Regions from separate parts of the Microbulbifer mixtoriginis genome, predicted to be linked through region 2. Evidence: predicted binding sites of a transcription regulator. Region 2 holds the regulator's gene; the other holds the start of a gene.

Region 1 (4,271 bases), 1.2 Mb from region 2:
TTAAATAACTGCCTTTAATGCTGAATAAATAGGTTCCGGCAGGGCACAGGGCCTGCGGCTGTCGTCAGCGACACAGGCCACTTTGACCACGCCTTCGCAAATTAGCTCATCGCCGCGCCAAATTTTTTGCTCAAAAGTCACTGCGGCACGCCCCAGTTTGCCAATCGCCGCCGTGGCGCGCAATGCGTCATCGAGCCTGGCGGAACGACGGTACTGGACCTCGGCGGAATGTACCACCAACAGTACACCTTCCTGCGGCATTGCCGGCTTATCATACCCGAGGGAGCGCAACAGTTCTGTGCGCGCGCGCTCCATATACTTCAAATAATTCACGTAATACACGATGCCGGCCGCATCGGTATCTTCGATATAAACCCTTACAGGAATACCGAACTCTTCCTTCATTGAATTTCCCTCACTTCCACAGCCACCCAACCCAAAAACACCAGGTGCTGAATCATCAACTGATCTTATCCGGCTTAGGCAGGCCAAAATGTTCATAGGCGAGCCCGGTAACTACTCGCCCACGGGGTGTCCGGGCAATATAGCCCTGCTGGATCAGGTAGGGCTCCAATACATCTTCCAGAGTATCCCGCTCTTCGCTCACAGCAGCGGCGAGACTATCCACCCCCACTGGACCACCATCAAATTTCTCGATCATCGCCAACAGCATACGTCGATCCAGAGAGTCGAAGCCTTTTGCATCCACATTGAGCATATTCAAAGCGGCATCGGCGATATCAGCATCCACCGCACCATCGCCCTTAACATCTGCGTAATCGCGCACACGGCGCAGCAGGCGATTGGCAATCCTCGGGGTACCGCGGGCGCGACGCGCCACTTGTAAGGCTCCGCCTTCATCCATCTCAACCCCCATCAACCTAGCGGAGCGACGCACGATACTGGTGAGGTCTTGCACGTTGTAGAATTCCAGCCGCTGCACTATGCCGAATCGATCGCGCAGGGGCGAGGTGAGCAGGCCCGCTCTGGTAGTGGCCCCCACCAGAGTAAAGGGCGGCAGATCCAACTTGATTGAGCGTGCCGCCGGCCCCTCGCCGATCATAATATCCAGCTGGTAATCCTCCATGGCCGGATACAAAACCTCTTCTACATGGGGGCTGAGCCTGTGAATCTCATCGATAAACAGTACGTCCCCAGGTTCCAAATTCGTCATTAGCGCGGCCAGATCACCGGCCTTCTCCAGCACTGGCCCCGAGGTAGTCTTGATCGCAACACCCATCTCTGCGGCAATAATATTGGCCAGAGTGGTTTTACCCAGACCTGGAGGACCGAACACTAAAGTGTGATCCAGGGCCTCTTTGCGCAGTTTGGCCGCCTGAATAAAGATCTCCATCTGCTCGCGCACCACTGGCTGACCCACATAGTCGGCCAGCGCTTTGGGGCGCACAGCGCGGTCGTACTGCTCTTCCTGCCCAGAGGGCCCCGCAGGTTCTGGGGCTACTAAACGATCGGCTTCAATCATCGCAACAACTCCAAGCCTCCCGCTTTAGGCGGGTGCCATGCCCTTTAGGGCCAGGCGGATAAGGGTGGCACTGTCGGCTTCAGGCTGCTCCTTGCTCGCGCGGGCCACCATTTTGCTAGCCTCAGTGGGCTTGTAACCCAAGGCCACCAGGGCGCTCTCGGCCTCGCCGGTATGATCTACCTTGAGTGCTGTGGCTGCCGCCATCAATGGAATATCGTTGGAATCACCGAAATCCGGGGTCAACTTATCGCGCAGCTCTACAATCAAACGCTCGGCCGTCTTCTTGCCAACGCCTGGTACCTTTACCAGTGCCGCAACATTATCCTCAGCCACACAGCGTGCCAAAGCCGCACCATCGAGACCGGATAAAATTGCCAGGGCCATCTTGGGGCCCACACCACTGACCTTAATCAAGGTTCTGAACAGTTTGCGATCGGCGTCGCGGATAAAGCCGTAGAGTTGCTGGGCCGTTTCGGAAACCGCCAAGTGCGTGTGTACTCGAACCGGCTGTCCCAGGGCGGGCAATTCAAAAATTGTGGTCATAGGCGCGAGCACTTCGTAGCCCACCCCTTGCACATCAATCAGTAACAAAGGGGGCTGTACCGCGGCCAGAGTGCCACTCAGTCTTCCAATCATGTGTTGTTCCAGGTTTATCTATCGCTGCCCACAATGAGGGCCAAGTTCTGCAGAGTTTTCTAAACGCTGAGGCGACCGCGGCGAAAGCGGCTGCGCGCTCCGCCGGCGGTAAATAGCAGAGTCTGCTCCGTGTGCATATGGCAGAGAGCCACGGCGAGTGCATCGGCGGCATCCTCTTGGGGAGTCCCCGGTAGTGACAGCAAGGTTTTGACCATGTGCTGCACCTGCAGCTTGTCGGCTGCACCACTGCCCACCACCGCCTGCTTGACCTTGCGCGCCTCATACTCAGCCACGGCGAGACCACTATTGGCCCCGGCCACTATGGCTGCACCGCGCGCCTGGCCCAGTTTCAGGGCTGAGCCCGCACTCTTAGACATAAATACATTTTCAATTGCCATCTGCGCCGGTTGGTATTGCTGGGCAATCTGAGAAACCGCGTCGAAAATCAGCTTTAGGCGCTCAGGTAGGGAGCCTTCGGGAATACGAATTACCCCACTGGCCACATAGCGGGCCTTACCCCGTTCTACATCGATAATTCCATAGCCGGTTTTACGCGAGCCGGGGTCAATACCCAGGATTCGGGTCAAGAGGTGTTCCCCAAATATCTGTATGTTTATATAGTGGCGGGAGTGTCCCAAGGTGGGAGCGAGGCGTCAAGGAAGATCGCAGACAGCATAGAAAAAGTGGCTATCTGCTAAAGCGATATGAGGGTAAACCGGGGCTAACCTTGCCCGCCCCGGTCTGAACTGGGACTCAGCCCAGCTCCTCCATCACCTCTGCGGGAATATCCGCGTTAGTGTAAACATTTTGCACATCGTCGAGATCTTCCAGCATCTCGATCAGGGCCAACACCTTCTCTGCCCCCTCTTTATCCAATGGGATAGTGGTGGACGGGATCATGGCGATTTCAGCGCTATCAGGCGTGAAGCCTGCGGCTACCAGCGCATCTTTCACCGTGAGGTAATCCTGAAATTCAGTGGTCACCTCAACGCTGCCATCATCGTTGGTTTCGATATCCTCAGCACCCGCTTCCAGGGCCGCTTCCATCAGCGCGTCTTCATCCACGCCAATATCGTAAAACATCTGGCCTTTGCGGGTGAACAGATAGCTTACGGAGCCATCGGTACCCAGGTTGCCGCCGCGCTTGGAGAAAGCGTGGCGAACCTCGGCCACTGTACGGTTGCGGTTGTCGGTCAGACACTCCACCAGTACTGCGACACCGCCGACACCGTAACCTTCATAAACCACAGCTTCATAGTTATCACCTTCCGCATTGCCGGCGCCGCGGGCAATGGCTTTATCGATGGTGTCGCGCTTCATGTTCGCGCCCAGAGCCTTGTCGATAGTCGCGCGCAATGTCGGGTTATCGTCCGGGTTGGGGCCCGCCTTGGCCGCTACGGTCAGCTCACGAATGATCTTGGTAAAGATCTTGCCGCGCTTGGCATCCTGAGCCGCTTTACGATGCTTGATATTGGCCCATTTACTATGTCCGGCCATGTTCCGTCTCTCTTCAATCTGTGCGAGGGATGGGCCAATAAGCGAAGCGAAATGCCCATCACCACGATTTGACAGGCCCGCTTCGCCCGGCCCGTCGGGGGAAAATCAGCTGATTTTTTCTTCTTTCTGGCGCAGGCGGATATTCAGCTCGCGCAACTGCTTGGCATCCACCGTGCCCGGAGCATCCGTCATGACACAGGCGGCACTCTGGGTTTTGGGGAAGGCAATCACATCGCGAATAGAATCGCTGCCAGTCATCAACATTACCAAGCGGTCCAAACCAAAGGCCAGGCCTCCATGGGGCGGCGCACCATACTTGAGAGCATCCAGCAGGAAGCCAAATTTCTCGCTCTGCTCTTCTTCATCGATACCGAGAATACGGAATACCGCCTGCTGCATGGCCTGGTCGTGGATACGCACAGAACCACCGCCCAGCTCGGTACCATTCAGCACCATATCGTAGGCTCGCGACAGTGCCCCCAGTGGGTTCTGCTCTAATTCTTCGGGGCTACAGGAAGGTGCAGTAAACGGATGGTGCAACGCGGTGAGGCTGCCGTCTTCATTTTCCTCGAACATCGGGAAGGCCACTACCCACAGGGGCGCCCACTCACTGGTGTAGAGATTGAGGTCTTCACCCAGTTTGCAGCGCAGCGCA
Region 2 (4,271 bases):
CCTCAACCTATGCCTCTATTATTTCCACAATTCAGGATCGGGGCTATGTGCGGCTTGAGAACCGCCGTTTTTATGCGGAAAAAATGGGTGATATTGTCACCGACCGCCTCAGCGAAAGTTTTAAAAATCTGATGGACTACGGTTTTACCGCAAGCCTGGAGGAATCTCTGGATGCGGTTGCCGATGGCGATAAAGGTTGGAAGCAGTTACTCGACGAGTTTTATCAGGATTTCTCTTCTCGGTTGGAAAAAGCTCAGTCCAGTGATGCGGGTATGCGGCGCAACACGCCGACAGATACTGATATCGAGTGCAGTAAGTGCGGTCGCCATATGCAGATCCGCACAGGTTCTACCGGTGTATTCCTTGGTTGCTCCGGTTACGCGCTTCCTCCTAAGGAGCGTTGCACCAACACGATGAATCTGGTCTCAGGCGATGAGGCCGTGGACGCGGATAAGGATGAAGATGCCGAAACCCGCCAGCTGCGGGAGAAACGCCGCTGTCCTAAGTGCGGCACGGCGATGGATAGTTATCTGCTTGATGAGCAGAGAAAGCTACATATCTGCGGAAATAACCCAGACTGTAATGGTTACGAGGTAGAGCAGGGCACGTTCAAAATCAAGGGCTACGACGGTCCGATTATTGAGTGTGACAAGTGCGGTAGCGACATGCAGCTGAAGTCAGGCCGTTTTGGTAAATACTTTGGCTGTACTAACGAAGCCTGTAAGAACACCCGCAAGCTGTTGAAAAATGGCCAGCCGGCGCCACCCAAAATGGATCCGGTTCCTATGCCGGAGTTGGCTTGCCTGAAGGTTGAGGATCATTACATTCTCCGCGATGGTGCCTCCGGATTATTCCTGGCCGCCAGCCAGTTTCCGAAAAACCGTGAGACCCGTGCCCCGCTGATAAAAGAGCTACTGCCTCACCAAAGTGAGATTGACCCTAAGTACAGTTTCTTGTTCTCGGCTCCCTCACAGGATGATCAGGGGCGCGATACGGTAGTTCGCTTCAGCCGTAAGACCCAAGAGCAGTATGTTCAGTCTGAGGAGGATGGAAAGGCCACGGGTTGGAAGGCTTTTTACCGGGATGGCTCCTGGAAAGTCGAAGCGGCGGCCAAGAAAAAGCCGGCAGCTAAGAAAGCGGCGGCAAAAAAGTAAATGAGTAACCCCTATACCGGCCTAGTCACTTCGGCATTGCGTAAGAGTCAGCTGCTGGCCACAAGTAGTTATGACTCTACTATTCAGCGAATGGCCCTGGAAGAAGGTGCTTTGTTGCAGCTGTGGAAAGCCTATCAGGCTTTCCTGGCTGAACTGTCACACCAGCTGCAATTGGGTTTTGAGCCGGAGTCTGTACAGGTTATTTTTGATAGCCTACACAGCCAGGGGAGAGCGAGCCTTGAAGTAAGTGAACTGCAGTTATTGCTCTCAGAGCCAGGGAGTTGGCTTAGCGAATTATTACGCGCGTGGAACCAGCTCTTAAGGCTGCCTACATTAGCGGAGGAAAAGGGGCAAGCTGGCAACCTTATTCCGACCCACAATATCGCCGGACCAGTACCAATTGAGCTTTCTTTCGAGGTGCTGCTTAAATGGCACAAAGCTCTCAGTGAGCTGATACTTAGACAGCGTGCCAATCTCGAGGAGTGCTAAGAGGGCTCCGCTACCTTTCTATTCATCTTTTTGCGCCCACTGAAACTTCTAAATTGCCTGTGGTACACTGGGCGCAAACTGATGTGCAGTGAAGGGAAAGCAAATGTCCTCCGAAACTTTTGAGATTATCGAGTTGGCCAATGGCGATGTGGCTCTGCGCCGTGCCGGCCATGAGGAGGACCCTCTGGTGAGTATTCGTTTCTCAGCCGAGAGTCTCCAATTTTTGCGAAAGCACAAGGTAGCGGTAGCCCGGGCCATGTTAGAGGCGGGTATAGAAGCCGTGCAAAATCTCGATGACCTGGAGCCAGGTTACTTTGAAGAGGAAGAGTCGATGCCGGTTAACCATACGATTCACTAATCTATGGTAAAGGCGAAAAATTAAGTGAAACAACAGCGGCTAGAAGCCGCTGTTGTTGTATTTGATTGGCGGTAAATCTTTTAGTCTCACGGAGTTTGGCGAATAACGCCCACCGCTAATCCTTCGATTACAAAGTTCTTATCCCGCATATCTACTTGGATGGTATCAAAGTCTTCGTTTTCAGGCAGGAGTTGTACCGTTGCCTGATTACCTTTACGGCGGAAGCGCTTAACGGTTACTTCATCATCAATCCGCGCAACCACAATCTGCCCGTTTCTGATTTGTTCGGTCTTCTGTACTGCCAGAAGGTCCCCGTCGAGAATGCCGGCATTTCGCATACTCATGCCGTGTACCCGCAATAAATAATCTGCCGGTGGGTGGAAGAAACTGGCGGGCAGGTCGCAATAATCCTCAATATGCTCGGCTGCCAGAATAGGGTTGCCTGCGGCGACACGCCCCACGATGGGAAGTCCCGATTGGTGGTCGGGAATTCGAATACCTCGGGAGGCACCGGCAACCATCTCAATGGCTCCTTTTCGTGCCAGTGCTTTGAGGTGTTCCTCTGCAGCGTTGGGCGAGCGAAAGCCCAGCTCTTGGGCGATTTCTGCGCGGGTGGGAGGGTAACCTGTGTCGTCCAGGTAGGCTTTTATCAGCTCTAATACTTGAGTCTGGCGTGCTGTGAGATTGGTCATAGATTTACCTAGCGTTTCTGTATTTTTATACAGTTGCTGGGATTATATACAGATTTAAGGATCTCGCAAACTGAGCACCTGCCTGCAGTCCAGCTGCTACATTGTTTAAGAAAACAAGGAATGAAAAGAAAAGTTGAAAGAACTGACAGCAAGGGAGAACAATAATGCTTGATGCGAAAATGGCTGAAGCCTGGAGAGTTCTGCGCATTCAATCTGAGTTGGTTGATGGAATTGAGCGTTTGGTTGCGCTTAACGGGGCGGTAACAGTTTTTGGCGGTGCGCGTTTCACTGAAGATAGCCAGGAATATCAGCAAGGGGTGAAGCTTGGGGAGCTTTTAGCAGCAGAGGGGATACCTGTGATGACCGGTGGCGGGCCGGGTCTGATGGAGGCGTGTAATCGTGGGGCTTTTGAGCAGCCTGGTACTTCAATCGGATTAAATATCGAGCTGCCTTTTGAGCAGGCAGCCAATCCTTACCAAGATATCAGTTTGAATTTTCGCTATTTCTTTGTGCGTAAATTTATGTTTGTGAAGCATGCCGTGGGCTTTGTGGGTTTACCCGGGGGCTACGGCACGCTGGACGAATTATTTGAGGCGCTGACATTAGTACAAACTCAAAAAGTACGGCGATTCCCAATAGTTTTGGTGGGCAAGCGTTATTGGGGAGGGCTGTACGATTGGCTGGTAGATACGGTATTGGAACGGAATTGTATCGACTCTGCTGATCTAGACCTGTTTCATGTGGTGGATGCAGTAGAAGAGGCTGCAGATTTGATTATGAAATATATGCGAGCCAGGGATTAAAAAGTTTTCGAGATGTCTAGGTTACTTTCTTTATTAATTAACAATCGGATAGGGCGAGGAGTAGGGGAGGCAGAAAAAACAGGAATACAGGAAGTAGAGGCCAAATACAGAGCCTACGGCTGTGCCTCGTCCCTAAATAGTAGTTAGCGCCCCTATCTTTCTTCCCACGCAGTGGAATGCACTAAGGCCTATGGGAAGAGGTAGTGGTCAGTCGCTTCGGTAATTACATCTTATCCTGCCAATTTACCAAACCAATTTTGCCTATGGGGATTCGCCAGGTTGGACTTCCCCCTACAACCGTTCTTTCTGTATGTGCAATAAGCCGCCAGCGAGCTGGGAGTGTGTTACTCTGGCCGAAATTAAACAGCTGTTTTAAATGGTGGTTTGATATCTATGAGCCAGATGGATACCGTTAACCGCATCTTGGATGCTGCCGAAGCGCTCTTTGCCGAGCGCGGCTTTACCGAGACATCCCTCAGGACTATTACGAGTACTGCCGGAGTCAATCTGGCGGCGGTCAACTACCACTTTGGTTCTAAGAAAGAGTTGATCCAGGCGGTCTTTGAGCGTTTCCTAACACCATTTACCGATGCGCTGGAAGCAGAGTTGGATCGACGCATAGCTTCTGGCCAACCACTTAAGGTTGAAGGGTTGTTGGAGAGCCTATACCGAGTTGGGTTGGGCAGTCTGAGCCAACTTGGGCTGGATGCTCAGCGCTTTATGCGCCTGCTGGGACTGGCTTATACGCAGTTTCAGGGGCACTTACGCCGCTTTA

What was found. Region 2 encodes LexA, which represses DNA repair genes until DNA is damaged. Its sites were predicted from a motif close to ACTGTNTNTANANACAGT; they were not measured.
Region 1: the regulator LexA is predicted to act here: its motif matches at 2,724-2,741, upstream of ruvC (crossover junction endodeoxyribonuclease RuvC).

Annotation. Positions count from the first base shown of each region.
Region 1 is NZ_CP174285.1:4,367,483-4,371,753, reverse strand. Features, by position in the region: gene ybgC (tol-pal system-associated acyl-CoA thioesterase) at 1-405, opposite strand; gene ruvB (Holliday junction branch migration DNA helicase RuvB) at 461-1,483, opposite strand; gene ruvA (Holliday junction branch migration protein RuvA) at 1,508-2,119, opposite strand; gene ruvC (crossover junction endodeoxyribonuclease RuvC) at 2,179-2,706, opposite strand; gene ACJJI0_RS19105 (YebC/PmpR family DNA-binding transcriptional regulator) at 2,873-3,616, opposite strand; gene aspS (aspartate--tRNA ligase) at 3,722-4,271, opposite strand, start outside.
Region 2 is NZ_CP174285.1:674,209-678,479, forward strand. Features, by position in the region: gene topA (type I DNA topoisomerase) at 1-1,154, shown strand, start outside; gene ACJJI0_RS02920 (DUF6586 family protein) at 1,155-1,643, shown strand; gene ACJJI0_RS02925 (hypothetical protein) at 1,747-2,001, shown strand; gene lexA (transcriptional repressor LexA) at 2,088-2,693, opposite strand; gene ACJJI0_RS02935 (LOG family protein) at 2,858-3,496, shown strand; gene ACJJI0_RS02940 (TetR/AcrR family transcriptional regulator) at 3,890-4,271, shown strand, end outside.